DNA from 3 places in the Pantoea allii genome. Region 3 is predicted to be linked to each of the others. Evidence: predicted binding sites of a transcription regulator. Region 3 holds the regulator's gene; each other region holds the start of a gene.
The links. The regulator LexA, encoded in region 3, represses DNA repair genes until DNA is damaged. The targets are predictions, from matches to a motif close to TNCTGTATGTACATACAGNA.
Positions count from the first base shown of each region.

Region 1: metR (HTH-type transcriptional regulator MetR) is a predicted target of LexA. The motif match lies at 4,045-4,064, and genes of this name have one in related genera.
Region 2: QNH99_RS21610 (YebG family protein) is a predicted target of LexA. The motif match lies at 3,147-3,166, and genes of this name have one in related genera.

Region 1 covers NZ_CP125958.1:4,451,416-4,459,499, forward strand. The annotation lists gene udp (uridine phosphorylase) at 1-483, opposite strand, end outside; gene QNH99_RS20825 (dienelactone hydrolase family protein) at 787-1,623, shown strand; gene metE (5-methyltetrahydropteroyltriglutamate--homocysteine S-methyltransferase) at 1,688-3,958, opposite strand; gene metR (HTH-type transcriptional regulator MetR) at 4,097-5,026, shown strand; gene QNH99_RS20840 (DUF1456 family protein) at 5,099-5,578, shown strand; gene QNH99_RS20845 (carboxylate/amino acid/amine transporter) at 5,812-6,672, opposite strand; gene glpT (glycerol-3-phosphate transporter) at 7,030-8,084, shown strand, end outside.
Region 2 covers NZ_CP125959.1:53,705-61,788, reverse strand. The annotation lists gene QNH99_RS21620 (methyl-accepting chemotaxis protein) at 34-1,965, opposite strand; gene QNH99_RS21615 (cupin domain-containing protein) at 2,125-2,463, shown strand; gene QNH99_RS21610 (YebG family protein) at 2,804-3,130, opposite strand; gene QNH99_RS21605 (SIR2 family protein) at 3,268-4,062, opposite strand; gene QNH99_RS21600 (non-canonical purine NTP pyrophosphatase) at 4,059-4,619, opposite strand; gene fhuE (ferric-rhodotorulic acid/ferric-coprogen receptor FhuE) at 4,837-7,050, opposite strand.
Region 3 covers NZ_CP125958.1:4,348,417-4,356,500, forward strand. The annotation lists gene zur (zinc uptake transcriptional repressor Zur) at 1-485, shown strand, start outside; gene QNH99_RS20395 (CsbD family protein) at 606-818, opposite strand; gene dinF (MATE family efflux transporter DinF) at 990-2,312, opposite strand; gene lexA (transcriptional repressor LexA) at 2,423-3,037, opposite strand; gene QNH99_RS20410 (diacylglycerol kinase) at 3,144-3,512, opposite strand; gene plsB (glycerol-3-phosphate 1-O-acyltransferase PlsB) at 3,641-6,067, shown strand; gene ubiA (4-hydroxybenzoate octaprenyltransferase) at 6,190-7,074, opposite strand; gene ubiC (chorismate lyase) at 7,086-7,598, opposite strand; gene psiE (phosphate-starvation-inducible protein PsiE) at 7,682-8,084, opposite strand, start outside.

The DNA of each region.
Region 1 (8,084 bases), 100 kb from region 3:
GGTGTCAGAGGAGGCCGTAATACCGATATGCGTTTTGGCACCACAGGCTTCTGCGGCCGCCACCAATGCTGTAGTACAGGTGAAATCCGCCACCGCCGGGAATTCCATGGGGGCGAAATGCAGGCTTGCCCCGTCCAGGCGTACTGATGCCGTTGTGACCAGAACATCCCCGACGTTGATATGCGGCTGAATCGCCCCCGTGGTGCCCACGCGCAGGAAGGTACGCACGCCAAGCTGCGCCAGCTCCTCGACGGCAATTGATGTCGAAGGCCCGCCAATCCCTGTGGAACACACGACAACCGGCTTGCCATCCAGCTTAGCCAGCCAGGTGGTGAATTCACGATGAGAAGCCAGGTGCTGTGCATCTTCCATCAGCCCGGCAATCTTTTTTACGCGCTCAGGATCGCCGGGAACAATGGCCAGCGTCGCCCCCTGCAGATCAGCTTTGGTCAGGCCAAGATGGAAAACGTCAGACTGTGTCATATCAGACTCCGGGTTAAGGAAAATTTTCACGCCACTTTACGTCACCGGGCGAGGTAAATATGTGACTAAATTCACTTAAGAAAATGAAAGTTACATTTTCTAAGAAAAATAGGGTGATCAATATCACACATCCATCCATCGCCTTGTGTATTGCTACATATGGTGATGTGGAAGCTATCGCGGGAATGTTAAAGAGAAGTGTAATTTTATTGGTTAACCACTCTGTTACTCCCTGTCTGGAACCTGTCACAGGTGGCCAGGCTATAGTTACGTGATTGCGCCTATGCTTGCACGGAGAGAATGATGAAGACCGACGATAATATGACACAAAAATCAGCTGCAGGCGCGTTTGCTCCGGCAGTTCAGCCCACAGCATCAACCACGATTATTACCGACAGCCCCACCATCCATTCGGGGGAAACCTCTATTCCGAGTCAGGGCGAAAACCTGCCGGCTTTTTATGCGAAACCGCAGTCAGCAGACGGTCCTTTGCCGGTGGTGCTGGTGGTACAGGAAATTTTTGGCGTTCACGAACACATCCGCGATATCTGTCGTCGGCTGGCGCTGGAAGGCTACCTGGCGGTCGCGCCAGAACTGTACTTCCGTGAAGGCGATCCGAATGACTACCATGACATTCCGACGCTGTTTAAAGAGCTGGTCAGCAAAGTGCCTGACAGTCAGGTGCTGGCGGATCTCGATCACGCAGCGAACTGGGCTGCCCGTAACGGTGGGGATATTCGCCGCATGGGGATTACCGGCTTCTGCTGGGGCGGACGCATCAGCTGGCTTTATGCCGCGCACAACCCGCAGCTGCGCGCCGCCGTGGCCTGGTATGGCCGTCTGGTTGGCGAAAAAACCATGAAGCAGCAAAAGCACCCTATCGATATCGCCGTCGATCTGAACGCACCGGTTCTGGGATTATACGGTGGTCAGGATGACGGCATTCCGCTGGAAAGCGTCGAGCAGATGCGTCAGGCATTGCATGCGGCCAATGCCAACGCTGAGATTATTGTTTATCCCGATGCCGGACATGCTTTCAACGCTGACTATCGTCCGAGCTATCACGCAGAATCGGCAACCGATGGCTGGGCGCGCATGTTAGCCTGGTTTACGCAATACGGCGTTGCACCCACGACGTGATCAAAAAAAGGGGGCGCGCAAGCGCCCCAACATACTGACAACGTATTGACACAACACCAGGAAATCAGGCGGTTTCGCCCCGCAGGTTTTTTGCCGCTTTAACCATGTTAGCCAGTGCCTGTCGGGTTTCGCGCCAGCCACGGGTTTTCAGGCCGCAGTCCGGATTCACCCACAGACGTTCTTCTGGAATACTTTGTGCCGCCTTACGTAACAAATTTTCTATCCACTCGACATCGGGTACGTTGGGCGAGTGAATATCGTAAACACCGGGCCCGATTTCGTTTGGATATTCGAACGCGTTAAATGCATCCAGCAAATCCATATCAGAACGCGACGTTTCGATGGTAATCACGTCTGCATCCAGTGCCGCAATGGATGCCATGATGTCGTTAAACTCGCAATAACACATGTGCGTGTGAATCTGAGTGTCGTCTTTGGCGACGGCGGCGTTTAACCGAAACGCTTCTACTGCCCAGCGCAGATAGTCGGCCCAGTCTGACTGATGCAGCGGTAAGCCTTCACGCAGCGCAGGCTCATCAATCTGAATGATGCCAATACCGGCGGTTTCCAGATCGGCAACTTCATCACGCAGCGCCAGCGCAATCTGTTTGGCGATCGTTTCACGTGACACATCCTCACGCGGGAATGACCAACAAAGAATCGTTACCGGACCCGTCAACATGCCTTTTACCGGCTTATCGGTGAGGGACTGAGCATACCTCGCCCACTCGACGGTAATGGCTTCCGGACGGCTGACATCACCAATGATCACCGGCGGTTTAACACAACGTGAACCGTAGCTTTGTACCCAACCATTTTGCGCAAACACGAAGCCATCCAGATTCTCGCCGAAGTATTCCACCATATCGTTGCGTTCGGCCTCGCCATGAACCAGCACGTCCAGCCCCAGACGCTCCTGTTCAACAATCGCCTGCTTGATGTGCCCGGCAATACCGGTACGGTAATGCGCGCTATCTATTGCGCCTTTTTTGAAGTCGAGACGCAGGCCACGAATTTCGGGGGTTTGTGGAAAGGAGCCGATGGTAGTGGTCGGCCACGCGGGCAGATTGAAACGCTGGCGCTGTGCTCTGGCCCGCTCGGGGTAAGCACTGGCGCGCGCGGTATCTTTGGCCTGAACGTTTGCCAGACGCTGCGCAACAGCCGCATTGTGAACGCGGCTTGAGTGAGCGCGCGCCTGAACCGGCGCGCTCCACTCCACCAGGGAGCCGGGATCGTTGTGATTAAGCGCCGTGCTCAGTAGCGACAGCTCACGACATTTTTGCAACGCAAAGGCAAACCAGCTTTTCACTTCATCGTCCAGACGGGTTTCTACGCTGAGATCGATGGGGCTGTGCAGCAGTGAGCATGAGGTACCAATCCACAGGTGCTTGCGTGAGCCCACCAGCGGCTGCAGGCGTTCAAACCAGTGGCTGAGATCGGCACGCCAGACGTTACGACCATTGATGACACCGACAGACAGCAGCCACTCTGCGGGCAGTTGTTGGTTCAACCGCTGAATGTCATCTTTGCCCTGCACCAGATCCACATGCAGGCCTTGCACGGGCAGTGACCTGATGACATCCAGGTTCTGACCGATGCTGTCAAAATAGGTGGTGAGCAGCAGTTTGCTATGCCCCTGTAATGCAGCGTAAGTCGGTTTAAACGCATCACGCCATGCCTGCGGCAGTTCCAGCGCCAGGGCGGGCTCATCAATCTGTACCCACTCTATGTTGCGCTTTTTCAGTTCGGCCAGGATCTGCTGATAAACGGGCAGAATGTCGTTCAGCAGTGACAGACGATCAAACGGCACGCCTTTTACTTTCCCCAGCCAGAGGTAGGTTACCGGGCCTAACAATACGGGCTTGATGTGATGACCCAGCGCAAGCGCCTCGTCCACGTCATCCAGCAGTTGAGTCCAGGTTAATGAAAACGACTGCCCTTGAGTGAATTCTGGCACGATGTAGTGATAGTTGGTGTTAAACCATTTGGTCATTTCCGCCGCTGCCGCCGGCTCACCCGTCGGTGCACGACCACGGCCCAGGCGGAACAGCGTATCCAGATCAACGGAGCCATCGTTGTTTTGATGGCGAGCAGGCACATTGCCCAGCATCAGGCTGGTCGTCAGAACGTGATCGTACCAGGCAAAATCACCGACCGGCAGCACATCGACGCCGGCCTCTTTCTGTTGTTGCCAGTGGCGGGCGCGCAGTTCGCGACCCACCGCCAGAAGTTCTTCCTGCGTGATGTTGCCAGCCCAATAACTTTCTTGTGCTTTTTTCAGCTCACGACGCAGGCCAATACGTGGAAAACCGAGAGTATGATTCAGGATAGTCATTCACTATTCTCCAGAAATTCTTCGGCTTTAGCGGGTCGCTAAAGATGTTTAGCCGTCCAGATGTTTACACCGCTATATTCTGCGGGTACTGTATGTTCCTCAAGCGCAAATTATTCAGTTTCGATGTGAAGGACTCTCATGATCGAATTCAAACACCTCCGGACGCTTCAGGCTCTGCAGAATACGGGCTCGCTGGCAGCGGCAGCGGCTCAGCTTCATCAGACACAGTCGGCGTTATCACATCAGTTCAGCGATCTGGAACAGCGGCTGGGATTCCGTCTGTTTGTCCGTAAAAGTCAGCCATTGCGTTTTACGCCGCAGGGCGAAATTTTATTGCAGTTGGCAGAGCAGATACTGCCGCAGATTCAGCAGGCACTTCAGGCCTGCCACGAGCCGCATCAGACAACCCTGCGCGTGGCGATTGAGTGTCACAGCTGTATCCAGTGGCTTACGCCGGCATTAGATAAGTTTCGCCAGAGCTGGCCCCAGGTGGTGATGGATTTTAAATCCGGCGTGACCTTTGATCCGCAGCCCGCCCTGCAGCAGGGGGAACTGGATATTGTATTAACCTCGGATATCCTGCCGCGCTCAGGCTTGTTCTATTCTCCGATGTTCGATTTCGAAGTCCGACTGGTGCTGGCACCGGATCATCCTCTGGCACAGGTTGAACATATTTCCCCTGACGATCTGGCGGATGAAGTCCTGATGATTTATCCGGTACAACGCCAGCGGCTGGATATCTGGCGTCACTTTCTGCAACCCGCTGGCATCAGCCCTGCACTTAAGAACGTCGATAACACCCTGTTAATGATTCAGATGGTATCGGCGCGCATGGGAATTGCGGCACTGCCGCACTGGGTGGTAGAAAGCTTTGAAAAACAGGGACTGGTGATCACCAAAACGCTGGGTGACGGCTTATGGAGCCGCCTTTATGCCGCCGTGCGCGACGGGGAACAGCGTCAGCCGGTACTGGAAGCCTTTATGCGTTTTGCCCGTCAGCATGCCTGCGAGCATCTGCCGTTCGTCAGGGACGCCGCGCATCCTGCTAAGGTTTTATCGCGTGAGTGACAAAGCTGCACGGTAGCAGGCAAAATCCCCTATAATGCGCAGCCTGTCGATTTACCATGAGAAGATCTCACCATGACTAACAACGATATTCTGCGCAGCGTGCGCTATATGCTCGATCTGAACGATGCCAAAATGGTGGCGATTTTTGCGCTGGCTGAATGTGAGGTTGCTCAGGCTGATATCACCAGCTGGCTGAAGAAAGATGAGGATGCGGCATTCCGTCCCTGCCCCGATGTTGTGATGGGATATTTCCTTAACGGTTTAATTTTTCATCGCCGTGGCAAAAGTGACGACGCGCCCGCGCCGTCCATTGAGCGCAAGATGAACAACAACATCTTCATGAAAAAGCTGCGCATCGCGTTTGATTTAAAAACGACGGATATTCCTGATGTGCTAAAAAAGGCCAATTTTACGGTTTCTCAGGCAGAGATTGGCGCGATCTTCCGCAAACCGGATCATAAAAATTACCGTGAATGCGGTGACCAGATTCTGCGTAATTTCCTTAAAGGGCTGACGATGATTCATCGGCCCGCCACAGGCAAACCCGCTTAAAACGCAGCTCGATGGTATTTCACCCGGTCGGGAAAGCAGACATCCGTGCCCGTTTGCTTTCCTGCCTGAGGCGCAGAGGCTGTGTCCTGTCGCTCGCTCGCTCGCGAAATATGTCATCACGAGTAAGCATAAGCCGTTCAGCCTTTAGCGCATCAGGCATCACTCGCCTGACGAGGCGCCCGGCGCGCCTTCTCATCCCCCACTGATCTTTTTTCCCGCTAAGGTCAGCCCGGCTATTTCGCGCTGTTACCGACTACCCAGCGCTTATGTACCCACAGCGACGCCATAATCACGAGGGCACCTGCGATAAAGCTTGGCCAGTGCGGTTTTTGCTGCCATATCGCAAGGTTAACCAGCAATCCGGCCGGAACGTGCATGTTATTCATAATGCCCAACGTGCCGGCATCGACCTGCGTTGCCCCATAGTTCCACATAAAATAACCCAGTCCCGACGCCGCAACGCCCAACCATACAAGGATTCCCCACTGCAGCGTCGTCGTGGGTAATTTGTTGGGATTGCCCCAGGCTGCCCAGGCAATAATAGCTATCAGCACCGCGCCCAGATAAAACCACGAAAACGCCGTGTGCTGCGGCATCGGCCGGGTTTCCTGCAAACGCTTATAGCCCACCATCCCGGCCGCGAAGCAGATATTGGCTAACTGCACTAACAGCAGACCAAACCAGAAGTTTTCGCTGACTTTGTCGTAGCGAATAATCGCCGCGCCCGCAACGGCCAGCAAGGCACTGAAAATGTATCCGACGCGCAGAGGCCTTCGACTTATCAGGTCGTAGATCAAGGTGACATAGAGCGGCGTCATCACGGTAAACAGCAGGAATTCTGACACGCTCAAATACAAATAGGCTTCAAAACTCAGTAAATACATAATGCCCAGTTGCAGCATCCCGACCAGCATATAGAGCAAGAGCGTTGAAGGCCGGTAGCCACGCCAGCGCAGGAACGGCAGAAAGACAATGGCGGCCAGCGCCAGGCGCATCAATACGGAAAACCAGCTGTCGACCTGCCCGGCAAGGTACTCACCGATCAGGCTAAAAGAAAATGCCCACAGAATGGTAGTAACGATCAATAAAAGCACGGTAACAACCCCGAAATAAACAGAGCGTCAGTGTAAACAAAGTCCTGAATCAGAGCTGATTTATCTGGTTTACATCTGGTTACTTACCAGGCATTCAGGCGTTATCTTTTCTCTCTGCCTGTTTTATCCTTCCCACACCACGCCTGTTGCCGCCAAAAATGTGTGAAAAAGCGCATCTGCCTGGCATTTTCGCGCTTTACTGTAATAAAACTGTAACAAATTTGTCATTCATCACAGTAAACGGCACTGTCTCTGTCTATTCTCTGCGCGAAATGGTGCATCGCGAGCACCATTTTTTATGTTTCGACCCAACCTGCTGGGGAATCAAAACCATAATGCGCCCGGAGGGCCACCATAATGTTAAGTATTTTTAAACCTGCACCACACCAGCCCCAGGTGGCAGAGGATCGTGTCGATCCCCTCTATCGCCGCCTGCGTTGGCAGATCTTCATCGGTATTTTCTTTGGCTATGCGGCTTACTATCTGGTCAGGAAAAACTTTGCTCTGGCCATGCCTTATCTGGTTGAACAGGGCTTCTCGCGCGGCGATCTGGGGTTTGCGCTTTCGGGCATCTCTATCGCTTACGGCTTTTCCAAGTTCATTATGGGTTCGGTATCGGACCGCTCTAATCCCCGCGTTTTTTTACCTGCCGGATTGATTCTGGCCGCTGTCGTGATGCTGTTCATGGGGTTTGTTCCCTGGGCGACCTCCAGCATTATGGTGATGTTTGTCTTGCTGTTTATCTGTGGCTGGTTCCAGGGGATGGGCTGGCCGCCCTGCGGACGCACCATGGTGCACTGGTGGTCGCAAAAAGAACGTGGCGGTATTGTGTCGGTGTGGAACTGTGCGCATAACGTCGGCGGGGGAATTCCGCCCCTGCTGTTTTTGCTGGGAATGGCGTGGTTTAACGACTGGAAAGCGGCCCTTTATATGCCCGCCTTCGGCGCGATTGCCATTGCAATCCTGGCCTTTGCGCTGATGCGAGATACACCACAGTCCTGTGGCCTGCCGCCTATTGAGGCTTATAAAGACGATTATCCGGCGGATTACAACGCGAGCCATGAAGAAGAGTTCACCGCAAAACAAATCTTCATGAAGTATGTCCTGCCAAACAAATTACTGTGGTATATCGCCCTGGCGAACGTGTTTGTTTATCTGCTGCGTTACGGCATTCTGGACTGGTCGCCGACGTATCTCAAAGAGGTGAAACACTTCACCCTGGATAAGTCATCGTGGGCTTACTTCTTCTATGAATATGCAGGAATTCCCGGCACGCTGTTGTGCGGCTGGATGTCAGATAAAGTCTTTCGCGGAAACCGTGGAGCGACGGGCGTGTTCTTTATGACGCTGGTCACCATCGCGACGGTGGTTTACTGGCTTAATCCGCCAGGAAATCCCGGTGTAGATATGGC
Region 2 (8,084 bases), on a different replicon from region 3:
CGCGCGGGTTGTTTTTTTCTGTTTTGCCAGCTATCAACGGAACTGTTCTACCGTTTGCGCCAGCTGTTGAGCCTGGTCTTCAAGTGAACTGGCTGCCGCGGACATCTGCTGTACCAGTGCGGCGTTCTGCTGTGTCGTGCCGTCCATCTCGTTAACCGCGATAGTGACCTGACCGATACCGCGCGCCTGTTCATCTGAGGCCGACACAATCTCATCAATAATACTTTGCACAGAAGAGACAGCCTTCGTCATCTCGTGCATCGTTTTCCCCGCCTCGTTGACCAGTTTCACACCGCTTTGTACGCGAACGCTGGATTCTTCAATAAGGGCCGCGATATCTTTAACCGCGCTCGCACTGCGTTGCGCAAGATTACGAACCTCCGAGGCAACGACAGCAAATCCACGGCCCTGCTCGCCGGCACGCGCCGCCTCAACTGCCGCGTTGAGCGCAAGGATGTTAGTCTGGAAGGCAATGCTGTTGATCATGGTCGTAATATCACCAATCTTCTTCGAACTGTCATCGATCTGCGACATGGTTTGCACCACTTGCCCAACCAGCGTTTCACCCCGGCTGGCGATAGAGGTAGCATTTTCGGTCAGATTGGTGGCTTGCTGCGCATTGTCGGCGTTCAGCCGAACCGTTGCACTGATTTGTTCCATGCTGGCCGCGGTTTCTTCCAGGGCTGCCGCCTGTTGTTCGGTGCGTGATGCCAGATCGAGGTTACCACTGGCGATCTCGCTTGCACCTTCCCGTACTGATGCGCTGGCATCTTTAATCTGGCCCACAATAGATTGCAGCTGACGTTGCATCGTATGCAGAGCATAAAACAGGCTGGCATTGTCGCCGGGTGCTACCGTGATGGCGTTACTCAGCTTACCGTCCGCAACGGCCAGCGCGATTCTGGCCGCTTCGGCTGGCTCACCGCCTAGCGGGCGCATCACTTTGCGATTGAACAATAACCCCAGGACAGCCCCAACCAGCAGAATGCTCACCAGCATCAGTCCGATGGCCCAGTAGCGTTGCCGATTCGCCGCCGCCATCACCTGACTGACCGGTGCCACAATGCCGACGTACCAGGGCTTATCGCTGTTACCCACCGTTACCGGGTACCAGGTGTACATGGCCTTCTCACCCAGCAACGGATCGTCATGCTCCACGATCTGTTGAGTGAAATTATCTTTCTCACCTTTCCAGGTTTTACCGGCCTCATCTTTATCTGGTGAGGAAACCACTTTGCCGCTATTAGAAAGCAGTAACGCATAGCCAGTACCCTGCCACGGCTTAATCTGATTCACTTTCTTTTGTAACAAGGCCAGGGATATATCGGAGGTAACGACCGCATAGAGTTTGCCCTGATCGACAATGGGCGAGGCCACCGAGGTCAACAACGTCGGCACGCCGTTATAGGCATAACTGTAGGGCTCAATCAGCGTGTCTTTCTTTGTCTGCTGCGGCACCAGATAATAATCGCCCTGGCCCGGCGTCAAAAAAGAAAGTAACGGATGCATAGAATAATTACCGGACTGATCGCGGTCGACAAACCAGGCATATCGCCCCTGAGGCGCCTGCCCTTTCTGAGTGGCGAAATCTGCGTCCCGACCATCAAAAGCATTGGGTTCAAAAATAACGGACATGGAGAGATAGTCAGGGTTGGCCCTGAGTGTATATTCCATGATTTTGTCGGCAATTTTACGATCGTTAACGCCCGCTTTCGGTAATGCGATAAGGCTTTGCCCTAAGCTGTGCGCCATATTAAGGGCATAACTCAGCTCTTGCTGAATTTGCAGTCCACGACTTTGCGCAATCTGCTGCAGATATTTTTCCGCCAGCGTTTTTTGTTCTTTCGCCGACTGCCAGCTCAGAACACCAATTGTGACGGTAAATCCAAGCGTGATGGTTAAGCCGCCCGCCAGCAGCATCTGCGTGCGGGTACTCATCGTTTTTTTTACGGGTTGAGTGATCATACTGATTCCCCTGGAATATACCGGCTAAATTGACCACCCTGTCAGATACAATCTGTCGTGTCCCTGGAAGAACTATCGGCGTGTCATAAATGAACTTTAATAAGATTGATGCATACCCGCGGCGGATCACATAGCCCGTCGAACGTAACGTGAGGAAGTATGATTTCAAAAGACAACGCGGAACATTATGTGTGGGGAAATAACTGTGATGGCTGGCATTTTATGAAAAGCCAGGATCTGAGCATTATTTATGAGCATATGCCGCCCGCCACCTCTGAAACACGGCACGTTCACAGCCGCGCCCGTCAGTTCTTTTTTATCCTTGAGGGCCAGCTGACGATGGAAATTGAGGGCGTTGTACATCGCCTGCAGGCTCAGCAGGGGATTGAAATTCCGCCGGGAGCCCGGCACCAGGCGCGAAACGATAGCAGTGACAGCGTCACTTTTTTAGTCATCTCTCACCCTACCACGCGGGGCGATCGCACAGATTTAACCTGAGTTACTGACAGGAAATGCGCATCAATCCATTACTAACATCGATAGTATTGATGTGAAACAATACCGCATCAGGAATAATATGTCAGTTTACGTCACCCCTTTGACAGGACATACCTGAACCGGAAATTGACCATGCTTAACAAACCAGGCAGGTTTCATGGCTATGCGCTTTGCCTGACGTGCATTGCCAGATATCTTCATCACTATGCTTTTGCCGTGACGCACTTGATACGCTAATGACTGACATACAACACATTTTTTGCGGAAGTGAGTTACGAATGATATCAGAACGCGAGAGACGTAAAGCGGTACGCTGGAAGCTGACTTCCAGCGTAAAGGATCAGGCGGCTTTAACGGCACGCACCTTTTTGTCGTTTTGAGCAGGAGAATCAGCATCCGCGACATCCGTTGCGCTGTCGACCGTTACGGACTCGGGTAACTTACTGGTGCGAAGGATATGTTGCACCGCCTCTTTTTGTTCTGCCAGCAACAAGCCTAATGATTCAGCCTGCGATTCGTCCATATCAGCCTGATGCGTCAGCAGCCAGTCGGTGAAGGCTTCCGCCATATCCAGCATCTTGTCGTAGGCATCAGCCTCTTTTTTATTGGCAAATGTCATCTTCTCTTCACCTTTTCTGACCACTACAAATTTTGTTTCGACAGCCATAGTTTTTGCCCTCAGGTACTGTTTATTTATACAGTATATCACAGTAGTCCGCGTTTTCCAGAGAAGAATAAACACTACCGCTAAGACGGAGGTCGTCCGCCGTTTTTACCGTGCACCGGTTGAAGCGGTCTGGGTTATCAAGCCAGTAACTCTTCCATAAAGTCAGCCAGGGCTTTGCGGGGATCGTCCTCTTCTGACACGATCATTTCGATGCCCCACTGACCCAAGACCTCTTTTGCCACCGGGTTATTGCGATTAGTAAAGAGGTAGGACTTAGGGCGCGCGGTGGCCAGCCCAGTGCGTCCCCACATTTTCGTCAGGCGATAAAACAACAGACGAATATTAAAATCACTGATGCTGTAACCCACAAATAATACGGAATTGCCCATCACATCATGCGTCAGCTTGATATCCAGTGGTGAATCAAAATAGAGCCGCTCAAAATAGCTACTTTCATCTAAAACAATGGAGGTATCGTCGTCGAAATCACCATGAAGTTTGATGATATGGCGCTTGTCTTCCGTTAATGAGACCAAGTCAGCCGCGTTAGCCACTTTAAAATAGGGTACGCCGTGCGCCTCATGCGCCGCCTCTAACCACCGGTCATAGTTGGTGGTATAAATACGGGAGAAATTGCCCTGAGTAATCATGGTATGAATTTCAGAGCTACGGACATCGATATCCGGCCGATGCCATTCGCGGTCCATCCAACTTCTTAACGGGCCAAGCGATCCTTTTTTCTGCTTGTAGTACTCCGCCAGAGAGAGATGCGTCCCATAGGTATTAAAAATCTTGGGATCGTAACCCAGCTCGTTAGCCAGATGGGCGATGAGTTCATGCCATTCCGGCAGGCCGAGATTGCGGGAAAGGCCCGCACCGGCAAACAGTATCAGCTTACCGGAATCATAAGCCCGTTTTAGTTCAGGTTTCATGCCACGCCTCGTGCGGTTTTCAGGAAGGACGCGAAACGGTCCAGCGCAATGCGACGGTTTGAAATTTCGTTTTTCTTGTCGCCCATCTCAGCAAAGGTCTGGTCGTAACCTTCGGGGATAAAGACGCAATCCCACTGAAATCCCCGGGGACCCGCAGGCTTTGGCGCTATCGTCCCACGCAATTCACCGTAAAACTGATACATTTTGCGCCCATCACAATAGCCAAGTACCGTTTTGGCCGTGACGCCCTGGCTGTCCAGCCCGTTAACCAGGGAGGCAAAACGGTCGGCATCCAGTCGGTTCCAGAAAATACGCGTCAGACCGGCTGGCAGGCCATTCAGACCATCCAGATAAAGCCCGGTATGCTCGACGAAAAGAGGACGTCCTATAATAGAAAAAGCTTTGGTCAGCTTATCGCGGACTAAATCCAGCTCGTTCTCCGTTTGAATTTCTTCTATGCGACGTGCGATCGGTAATACTTCTACGCCCACTGGCTCCAGTATTCCGCGAACCTCTGCCAGTTTTTGTTCATTGGCCGAAAGGAATCTGATTTTCATACTTCTTCCAGGTTAATTAGTTTGCCTCAAACAGCACCATGATAGCGGCAGAACACAGGGTTAACGCTGGTCAGTGTAGCGCAAATCCAGGGTTTTCTGACGTGAAGATTGCATCAAAACGTGATGGATCATGGATTTGCAGTTGGCAGAGGCGAGCAAAACACCGATTGCTGAAAGCGCCTCGCGTGAGGCGCGTATTGAAGAGACTGTAGACTGTTCAGAAGCGATAGCTGGCGGTAACAGACACGTTGCGTGGTTCGCCGTAAACGATGTCTCCCGCAACGTTGGTGTCATAGGTTTTATCAAAAAGGTTATTGATGTTGCCCTGGACAGCAAAATTTTTAGTGACCTGATAGCGGCTGAACACATTCACTAAGGCATAACTCCCCTGCTCTGCGCGCCATGTCCCCTTGCCTTCGGGTGCGGAGTTATCACTCCAGACATGGGTTTGCCATTTCACACCGCCGCCTACCGTCAGGTCAGGCAGCATGGATAAACGGTAGCTTGTAAAGACGCTCAACTGCGTTCGTGGCAGATCGGGCTTTAACGCCGTGCCCTCTCGCTGTTCTGCAATATAACGGGTGCCACCCAATGTCATTTGCCAGTTATCGGTTATTGCGCCATTAATTTCAAACTCGACCCCGCGGCTGACCGTGCCATTTTTACCTTCATAAGCTGACTCAGTGGTCCCCGGAATAATACGCCCCGTGGTTTGCGCGACATTATCCAGCTCGGCACGAAACACCGATAGCGACGTCGTTAAACGGCTGTCGAACCAGTCAGATTTAACGCCCGCTTCATAATTTTTACCCATAACCGGTGCCAGATAGGCGCCTGAGATATCACGATAGGATTGTGGCTGAAACACAGAGGTGTAGCTGGCGTACGTTGACCAGTTCTCATCAATGTCATAAATCAAACCGGCATAAGGCGTGATATTATTTTTTTCCATATCGTTGGTCAGGGTGTTTTTGCTCCAACGGGTATAACGCGCGCCCAGTATCAGATTTAGCGGATCGGCGACTGAAATACGTGTCGCAAGGTAACCTGAAGTTTGGCGGGTAATATCCTGTTGGGATAGCGTGCGTGGCTCCCAGTCCGTTTCCGGGAACTGACCATCAAAGAGGTTGAAGTCACCTAATTCCGCTGAAGAGATATTGGCAAAAGTACCGTAATAGGTGTTTTTCTGCCTGCTGTAGCTGACACCCAGCATTAATTCGTGGTTACGTCCGAAGAGTTGATAAGGGCCACTGGCAAAGGTGTCGACGGCATCGACTTTACGTTTTGCCGAATTATATCCCGTGCCGCCTACGACAGGATAATCCGCATAAGGCGAAACGCCTGCGCCGGTATTTTTGTCGAAATAACCAGCGATATACATCATTTTACTGTTAAGCGTGGACTGGTCGTGCGTTCCGTTTAATGTCCATTGCCAGCCGCTGTCAAAGGTGTGTTTCAGCCGGGCAAAGAGCTTTCTGCTCTCTTTATCGTTATAAGTCCAGTCAGGCGCGGTATTAAAGCCGCGACGGAAATCAGTTTTTGTACCATCGGTATACCAGCGAGGCAGTCCGCCCCACATTGGGCTGTCAGTATTGAGTTGCTGAAATTCATAGCCCACAGAGACGGTGGTGGCATTATTCAGGTCCGCATCGACCACACCATAGATAAATTTCTTTTCCGCGCCATACCGCTCAACAAAACTGTTATTGTCCTGGTAACCGGCAATAACTCTGCCCCGCACATTGCCTGACGCTGTCAACGGTGACTGTACGTCCATGACGTAACGCTGCTTATTCCTGCTGCCGAAACTGGAAGACACCTCTCCCTCTGGCTGACGGCTGTCAGCATGTTTACGCACCATATTAACGGCCGCTGAAGGATTGCCTGCCCCGGTCAATAACCCGTTTGCGCCCCTGACCACTTCAATATGTTCGTACAGTGCGCTATCGGTTTGTGCATCGCCCAGATTCCAGCGCTCTTCAAATACGGTGGGAATACCGTCAATCAGATAATTATCGATTAAAAACCCGCGAGAATAATAGGTCTTGCGATCCATATCCGCGGTACTGGTCTGAATGGCTGTCGTATTATCCAGAACGTCATTCAGTGACTGGAGCTGTTGGTCCTTCATCCGCTGCTCACTGATAATGCTGACGGATTGGGGGATATCACGTACTGTCGAAAGCAATTTATTGCCCGCCCGGGTTACCGGAACGCTGTAATCCGATGCTGTGTTTTCGACGACAGGGGGTTCAGCAGCCGTGACGATGAGTGTTTGGTTATTCACTGCCGAAACAGGCGCTGTCGTTGCAAACACGTTGTGTGACACGATCCCAGTAATTAACGTCGTCAAAAGTGAATAGCGAGAGGGAACCAGAGGGAAAATCGACTGCAGGCGATCCCGTTGAACATGAAGTGTACTCAAAAGCATTGTAAACGCCTCGTTTTCGTTTTTTATTTGCCACTGCAGCGAATCAGTCCCCAAAAACTGCCGCATAGCCTGAGCATTATGAATAAGTCAAAAGCCATAAAACACAAAAGCAAATGAGAAATATACGCATTTAGATTATCATTGCAAGTTATTGTTAATATTTATAAGTAATGATTCCAGAAAAGCTGAAAGGAGTACGGCATTGATAACGCGGAAGTTTTGCTGAAAGATGAGGTGTAGGGTCACCAGACAAAGGCCACAACAACACAGGCGTTTTTAAAAGGCTGGTAATTTATTGTACGGCGAGTGATGTCATCTTATGAATAAAATGATTGCCGGGTTCCACTCCTGTTTTGATTTCAGTCCCCCGGAGAATGCCTGGGTAAATGCCAGGAAAAATCCCATCGGGTTTCCGCTGCGATATAGGTATAACGTTATCTAAAGCGGTTATTAGTGATTGAATTTTTATTCTGTCTTAAGCTTATTGGCGCTTCGCTTATGATTTAGCTCGCCATACTTATGGCTGTGATACAGTGTGATTAACTGTCAGGCCAGCATAAGACGTCATGTATGTCACGTTTGACGCCTCTGTTAGGCACAAAAAATGTATTGATATTGGGTTCCGGCTGGATGAGACGTTTATACCTTGTTCAAAAAAAGCCGCGATAAAAGAGCCAATGGGCTAAGCAAATTTGAAGCACATTCCAACATGAATATCAGGGTTTACTTATGACAAATGTCACTGTCAGCGACAGGCATTTTGGTGCATTCTGACGATGCGAATGTTTTTCTATTAAATGGCAGATATTATTCACTATACGTTATCATTTTTCTGCGGCGCCGATGAAAACCGTTATCTTAAGGGATCTGCACTACTATTGGCAGAGGCAAGATAGCTTTAGGTTATGATTTAATTGATTTTTCTATTTATAAATAAAGTTTATAATACGTCTTGCGCAGAAGATGCTCACTCCTGAGCATGGCTGTGCTGCCTAAATAGGGTTTATAACATCAATGTTTTTTTAATACGTTAT
Region 3 (8,084 bases):
CTGAGAAGCTGTGTTTACAGCGCGGTGTTCGCCTGACGACCCAGCGAGCAGAAGTGCTACGGTTGATGGCCGGACAGCCAGGCTCTATCAGTGCTTATGACCTGCTTGATCAGTTGCGGGTTAGCGAGCCGCAGGCTAAGCCGCCTACCGTTTATCGTGCGCTGGATTTCTTGCTCGAACAGGGTTTTATTCATCGGGTTGAATCGAATAACAGTTATGTCATGTGTCATCACTTCGAAGCGCCTGCGCATACGTCGGTTATGCTGGTTTGCGATCGCTGTGCTGGGGTGACAGAGAAGCAGGCTCAAGGCGCAGAGCAGATCATCGCGTCTTTAGCTCAGGAGGCACACTTTGTGCTACGCCATAGCGTGATTGAAGCTCATGGTTTATGTGAGAACTGTGCTGAAGTTGAGGCCTGTGAACATCATGAACATTGTGATCACGACCATCAGACTGAAGGGAAAAAGCGCGGTAAACGGGGTTAACAGGGTTGAGGTTACAGGGTTGGGGTTACAGGGTTGGGGTTACAGGGTTAATGTGCACATCCTTGTGCGGTGGCCGGCATGAGCGTACCGACCCGGGTAGGAGCGTCCCTGAAAGCGTGATTACCAGCGGTAATCTTTGTTGGAACCTTCCCAGGCCGTTACTTCTTTCTCCGCTTCTTCTTTCGCGTAGCCGTAACGTTCCTGAATTTTTCCGACCAGCTGATCGCGTTTACCTTCAATGACTTGCATATCATCGTCGGTCAGCTTGCCCCATTTCTCTTTCATCTTTCCTTTGAACTGTTTCCAGTTACCACTCGCTTCGTCTTTATTCATTGCAGACCTCCACGTCATCCTTCGGTTTCGTTTTATTTTGCAGTTAAACAAAATCACGATATAAAGCGCTACTTAACAGCGCCATTCAAAGTTAATTGTAGTAGGTAATTTCAGGTTTGCCGGAAAAAATGAAAATAATATGTATCCTGCGTCATAATTCCGGTTCAGCGATCAGGCAGTGAACCAGGTGCCATTGCGCCAGTGTTTACGCCAGACCAGCCACAAGGATAAGCCACGCAGGGCAAGGAAGACCGCTATCGCCAGCCACAAACCATGGTTGCCGAGCAGGGGCACCGTAGCGAGCGTCAGGAAATAGCCCAAGGCAGCCACCGCCATGCTGTTACGCATTTCTCTTCCCTTTGTCGCACCAATAAACATGCCATCCAACAGATAGCACCAGACGCCGATTAGCGGCATGACAATCTGCCAGATCAAAAAGCGGTCAGCGGCCTGTTGCAGCGCATGGATAGAGGTGAGGAATGCCACTATCTGATAGCCAAACAGGGCATAGACGAGTGAGAAAAACAGCGCCACCACCAGCGCCTGACGACAGGCAGATAGCCATACCTGCTGCAGCCGGGTGCCGTTTTTTGCCCCGTGCGCTTCACCGGCAAAGGCTTCTACGGCGTAGGCAAACCCATCCAGCGCGTAGGCGGTGAACGTAATGAACATTAACAGGATGGCATTGACCGCGACGACGTCAGGGCCAATGCGGGCGCCGAGCACGGTAAGAGAGGCAAAGCAGAGCTGCAACAGCAAGGTGCGCAGTAAAATATCGCGATTAAGGCGAAGAAGGCGGTGGATGTCGCCGCGCCAGCTGTGAGTGAGCATCTCCAAGGTGATACCCCGCAGCGTTAGTACGCGCCACACCATCACCGCACCGACCAGTAACGTTGCGTATTCTGCCAGCGCGGTGGCGCTAGCGGCACCCGCCACGCCCCAGTGCAAACCCAGCACGAGCCAGAGATCCAACAGGATATTAATGACGTTACCTACCACCAGCAAGATGACCGGTGCCCTGGCATACTGAACGCCCAGCAGCCAGCCCAGGATGACTAAATTAGCCAGCGTTGCGGGCGCACTGAGCCAGCGAATATGGATAAACAGGGCTGCCTGCTCCAATACCGCGGGGTCCCCACCAATAAAGCGGGTGGCTAACGTCGTAACGGGATAGCGAAGGAAGATAAATAAGAGGCCCGCGACCAGCGCGATGAGCAGTGGCTGAGTCAGCGCTCGCGCCAGAGCGGTCTTATCACCCGCACCCAATGCCTGAGCCGTTAAGCCCGTGGTACTCATACGCAGAAAAAGCAGCAACATGAAGATGAAGCTGGTGATGGTCGTACCGACAGCCACACCACCCAGATAAACCGGGCTGTCAAGATGGCCGATCACGGCCGTGTCGACCAGACCGAGCAGAGGAACCGTGATATTTGACAGGATCATGGGCAGCGCTAACCGCCACAGGTTTTTATCGGTAGCTGTCAGAAAGCGCATTCTTGAATCCGTGCGATAAACCGCCGGGGCCAGAGATAAACCCACAGCGGCAAAGTAAGGGCAGACTGGAGAACGTTAAGATTGACGCATGCCAATAACCTTAACGGGTTTTACAACCACTCACCGTTACGGACAATGCCGACAGCCAGACCTTCAACGGTGAGAGACTGGGCACGTGTGTCAACAATGATAGGCTCGAAATCGTTGTTTTCAGGTAAGAGATGCACCACAGAACCCTGTTTCTTCCAGCGTTTTACCGTGACTTCATCATCAATACGCGCAACCACAACCTGACCATTACGCACTTCCTGCGTTTTGTGAACCGCCAGCAAATCACCATCCATAATGCCGATATCTTTCATCGACATTCCGCTCACGCGCAACAGGAAATCCGCTGCAGGCTTGAACATGTCAGGATCTACTTTGTAATGCGTTTCAATGTGTTCCTGGGCCAGTAATGGCTCACCGGCGGCGACGCGACCAATCAACGGCAGGCCGTCTGATGGCTCTTCTTCCATTAACAAACGGATACCGCGGGACGCACCAGAGACGATTTCAATCACGCCTTTACGCGCCAGTGCTTTCAGGTGTTCTTCGGCTGCATTTGGCGAACGAAAACCAAGCTGCGCGGCGATTTCTGCACGCGTTGGCGGCATGCCTGTTTGATTAATGTGGTCGCGAATCAAGTCGTAGACCTGTTGCTGCCTGCTGGTTAATGCTTTCATCCCGCCCCCTGGTTGTTTATACAGTCGCTGTGAGTATATACAGGTATTGGTGAAATGGAAACCAAAACTCAGGCCAAAATCAGTTATTTGACGCGAGATGGAACGCTTATCGCAAATGCGACCAAAGCAGCGTTCCCCAGACAAAAAGGGCCAGTAATATTGCGATGAAAACGGCGGCGGAGCCCATGTCTTTTGCTCGTCCAGCAAGAGGATGCCGCTCCTGACCGGTGCGGTCTACCACCGCTTCTATGGCACTGTTCAGGACTTCAACAATAATCACCAGTACGACAGAGCCAATCATCAGGATGCGCGAAACGCTATCGACATCCAGCCAGCAGGCCAGGATAATCGCTACCAGTGCGGTAACCGCTTCCTGACGGAAAGCAGCTTCATGCTGCCAGGCAGCACGAAGACCTTGCCATGAATAGCCCGCAGCTTTCACAATTCGGTTAAGGCCGGTGACATTATTTGTCATAATAAAGGAACTCTTTTCAAAGGATTGACGTCAATATTGGGCAGCGCACAATTGTCGCTGTCACAGATTTTTGCTGCGCTTTCTGATAAGCTTGCGCCGCTTTGCTAACAAGAGGCTTCATGTTGTCTATGTCAGGTTGGCGTATACTTTTTTATAAATTACTGAATTTACCCCTGTCGTTTCTGGTAAAGAGTAAGGCCATTCCGGCCGATCCCGTATCCGAACATGGGCTGGACCCAACCCGGCCTATTATGTATGTCCTGCCTTATGATTCAAAGGCCGATCTCCTGACTTTGCGCGCGCAGTGCATCAGGCACGAGCTGCCCGATCCGCTTTCGCCGCTGGAGATTGACGGGGCCTTGCTGCCGCGTCATGTCTTTATCCACGATGGCCCACGCGTGTTTCCCTATTTCGTGCCCAGCGTCGAGTCGGTAAAAATCTTCCACGAGTATCTCGATCTGCACCGCAGTAACCCTGAGCTTGATATCCAGATGTTACCGGTTTCCGTCATGTTCGGCCGCGCACCCGGCCGGGAAGTGCAGGGAGAAGATAATCCGCCTCATTTACGTTTGTTAAATGGGGTACAAAAATTCTTTGCTGTGCTCTGGCATGGTCGCGACAGTTTTGTGCGCTTCTCGCCAACCGTTTCCCTGCGTCGTATGGCGACTGAACACGGTACGGATAAATCAATTGCGCAAAAACTGGCCCGGGTCGCTCGTATCCACTTTGCCCGTCAGCGTCTGGCAGCGGTCGGTCCGCGCCTGCCCGCGCGTCAGGATTTGTTCAATCGCCTGCTGCAATCGAAAGCGATAGAAAAAGCGGTAGAAGACGAAGCCCGCAGCAAGAAGGTTTCGCATGAAAAAGCCCAGCAAAACGCCGTTGAAATGATGGAGGAGATTGCCGCCAACTTCTCCTACGAAGCGATTCGCGTCACGGATCGCGTGATGGGTTGGCTCTGGAGTCGACTTTATCAGGGCATCAACGTCAACGGCGGTGAGCGCGTTCGCCAGCTGGCTCAGGACGGTCATGAAATTGTTTATGTGCCCTGCCACCGCAGCCATATGGATTACCTGTTGCTGTCTTACGTGCTGTATCACCAGGGGCTGGTCCCGCCGCACATCGCCGCCGGTATTAACCTGAACTTCTGGCCTGCCGGGCCGATTTTCCGCCGTCTGGGTGCCTTCTTTATTCGCCGGACCTTTAAAGGCAACAAGCTCTATGCCACCGTCTTCCGTGAATACCTGGGTGAACTCTTTACCCGTGGCTATTCCGTGGAGTACTTCGTGGAAGGGGGCCGTTCACGTACCGGCCGGCTGTTAGATCCGAAAACCGGCACGCTGTCCATGACGCTGCAGGCCATGCTACGCGGCGGCACGCGCCCTATCACGTTAGTGCCTATATACATCGGTTACGAACATGTCATGGAAGTGGGCACCTATGCGAAAGAGCTTCGCGGTGCCACGAAAGAGAAAGAAGGCTTCATGCAGATGGTGCGCGGCTTACGTAAGCTGCGCAATCTCGGTCAGGGTTACGTGAACTTTGGCGAGCCGCTACCGCTGATAAATTATTTGAATAAGCACGTTCCTGAATGGCGCGATGCTATCGATCCCATTGAAGCACAGCGTCCCGGCTGGTTGACCCCGGCGGCGAACGATATCGCGGCCACCATCATGGTGCGTATTAACGAAGCCGGCGCGGCGAATGCCATGAACCTGTGCGTTACCGCTCTGCTTGCTTCGCGTCAGCGCTCTTTGACCCGCGAGCAGTTGGTTGAGCAACTGGAGTGCTATACCCAGTTACTGCGCAACGTGCCCTACTCGCCGGATGCCACCTTGCCCGACATGTCTGCCGAAGCCCTGCTGGATCATGCGCTCAGCATGAACAAATTCGAGAGTGAAAAAGACAGTATTGGTGACATCATTATTCTGCCGCGCGAGCAGGCGGTACTGATGACCTACTACCGTAATAACATTCATCATATGCTGGTCATGCCGTCGCTGATTGCGGCGATTGTGCAGCAGCATCGCAACCTGAGCGAAGCCGAACTGCTGCGTCAGGTCAGCCTGATCTATCCCATGCTGAAGAGCGAGCTGTTCCTGCGCTGGAGCCATGATCAACTGCCGCAGTTACTGACTAACTTATGTCAGGAACTGACGCGTCAGGGGCTGATTACCGTTGAGGCAGGTCTGCTGTCGTTTAACACCGCGCGTTACCGTACGCTTCAACTGCTGGCCGCCGGTGTGCGTGAGACGCTGCAGCGTTACGCCATCACCTTCTCGATTCTTAGCGCCAAGCCCACCATTAACCGGGGCACGCTGGAAAAAGAGAGCCGTACCCTGGCGCAGCGCCTGAGCGTGTTGCACGGGATCAATGCGCCGGAGTTCTTTGATAAAGCGGTGTTCTCCTCACTGGTGCTCACGCTGCGTGATGAAGGTTATATCAGCGACAGCGGTGATGCCGACGTGGCGCAGACGCTGGCGACCTGGCACATCCTGGCTGACCTGGTCACCAGCGATGTACGCATGACCATCGAAAGCGCCGTAGCGCACGATTAGCGGATTCGCGATGACGAGAAAGGCGACCCTGAAGGTCGCCTTTTTTATTCGCACGCTGGTACTGAGGCACTCAGCAGCGTTGACGCACATTCGCGAACTGACCGCGATTCTCGTCGGGGCGGTTAAAGGAGCTGTGAAAACGGCGGCGTATTCATCAGCACGCCCAGAAACAGAACCAGTCCCACATAGTTGTTATTCAGGAAGGCGCGGAAACAGGCCTGACGATCGCGCTGCGCAATCAGCTTTTGCTGATAAACAAATAACCCACCAGCCAGTAATAGCGTCCAGTAAAACGCGCCGTTCAGATCCAGCATCGTCCCCACCAGCGCCATCAACACCAACGTAGACAGCTGCAGCAGACCAATAATCAATTTGTCGTAGCGACCAAACAGTATCGCCGTGGACTTAACGCCTATCTTCAGGTCATCCTCGCGATCAACCATGGCATATTGCGTATCGTAGGCCACCGTCCAGCAAATGTTTGCCAGGAATACCAGCCAACAGACCAGAGGTAAGGACTCACTAACTGCCGCCCACGCCATGGGGATCGCCCAGCCAAAGGCTGCGCCTAACACCACCTGAGGCAGATGCGTATATCGCTTCATAAACGGATAGACCCAGGCCAGCGCCAGGCCCACGACCGAGAGCATAATGGTCATCAGGTTCATGCTCAGTACCAGGGCAAACGCAATCAGCCCCAACACCACAAACAGCATTTTGGCTTCTTTCGCCGTCACGGCACCGCTTGCCAGCGGCCGGTGCCTGGTGCGCTCAACGTGCCCGTCTACCTTACGGTCGGCATAATCATTGATCACACAGCCCGCAGCGCGCATCACAAAGACACCCGCGACAAACACCGCCAGTGTCGGCAGCGGTGGGACGGTCATCTTTGCCAGCCAGAGCGCCCACAGCGTTGGCCACAACAGCAGTAAAGCGCCGATCGGTTTATCGATTCGCATCAGGCGGCTGTAAGCCTGCCATTTCGTCATTTTTTGTGTGTTTTGCACAGGTCAAACCCTTAACCTTGATCACGATAGACCGGCGATGCCGGTAAAAACAGTTCCGTTAACAGTAGCGGCTTACCCGACAGCCGCAGCCGGGACCGGCGTCCCCAGAGCGTTTCGACGCTGCCAGGCTCAATAAAATCGCGGGTAAGCGTTGATGAGGAGAACAGGTAACGTCCCAGAGGCCGCGTACCGAGTTGCTGTAACATGGTTTCCGGGCCGTTGAGGGTACTTTCAGGCACCAGCGTGCGTCCCGCCAGCCACGGCTGCTCATCTCCGTAGAGAATCACTTCACGCAGCCAGAAACGCTGGTCTGCAGGTAATAACGCGCCTTCGTCGCCTAATTCGTCAGCATCGATAAAGCCTTCGCGTACAGGTTCGACCCTGACCTTCTGGCAATGCTGTTCGAAACGTCGCGTCATGGAGTCCTCCTCCATCAGCCAGTCACGAAGCGGTTGCGTAAATGCGGCATCGTCCAGCGCCAGCCAAGTGAGTGAACGTAATAAACGGAGCGGGTCTTGCGTCATGGCACTTTCCCCCAAAAATTTTCAGAGAGGTAGTTTAGCGCAGAGCGATACGAGGAACACCGTCCTGAATGCTGACGGCTTCGTTACTCGCGTTTAAGCCGGTTACTGTTTGCCAGCCACAGGGTGATAACCAGCAACAGGATAGCCGCGGAATAACATAACGTATCAATGGGATTTTTATGGTCGACGATGATCAGCCTGATGATGGCGGTAATCCCGATGTACACAAAGTAGCGTAAAGGGAAATGGTAGCCCGACTGGAAGTACTTCACGATGAGTGCAATAAATTCGAAGTAGAGAAAATAAATCACAATGCCGTCAATCAGCAGGTAGGACGACGCCTGCTCACCGGTGCTAAACAGGACATTGGCTAAATGGACTGTCTCTTTGCCCAAAAACACCATCAAAATCACCGCCAGGATCAGCAGTCCCGCGTTCAGTACCCACTGCATCAGGCGCGCAATCTTCTGTGCTACCGGGTTTTTG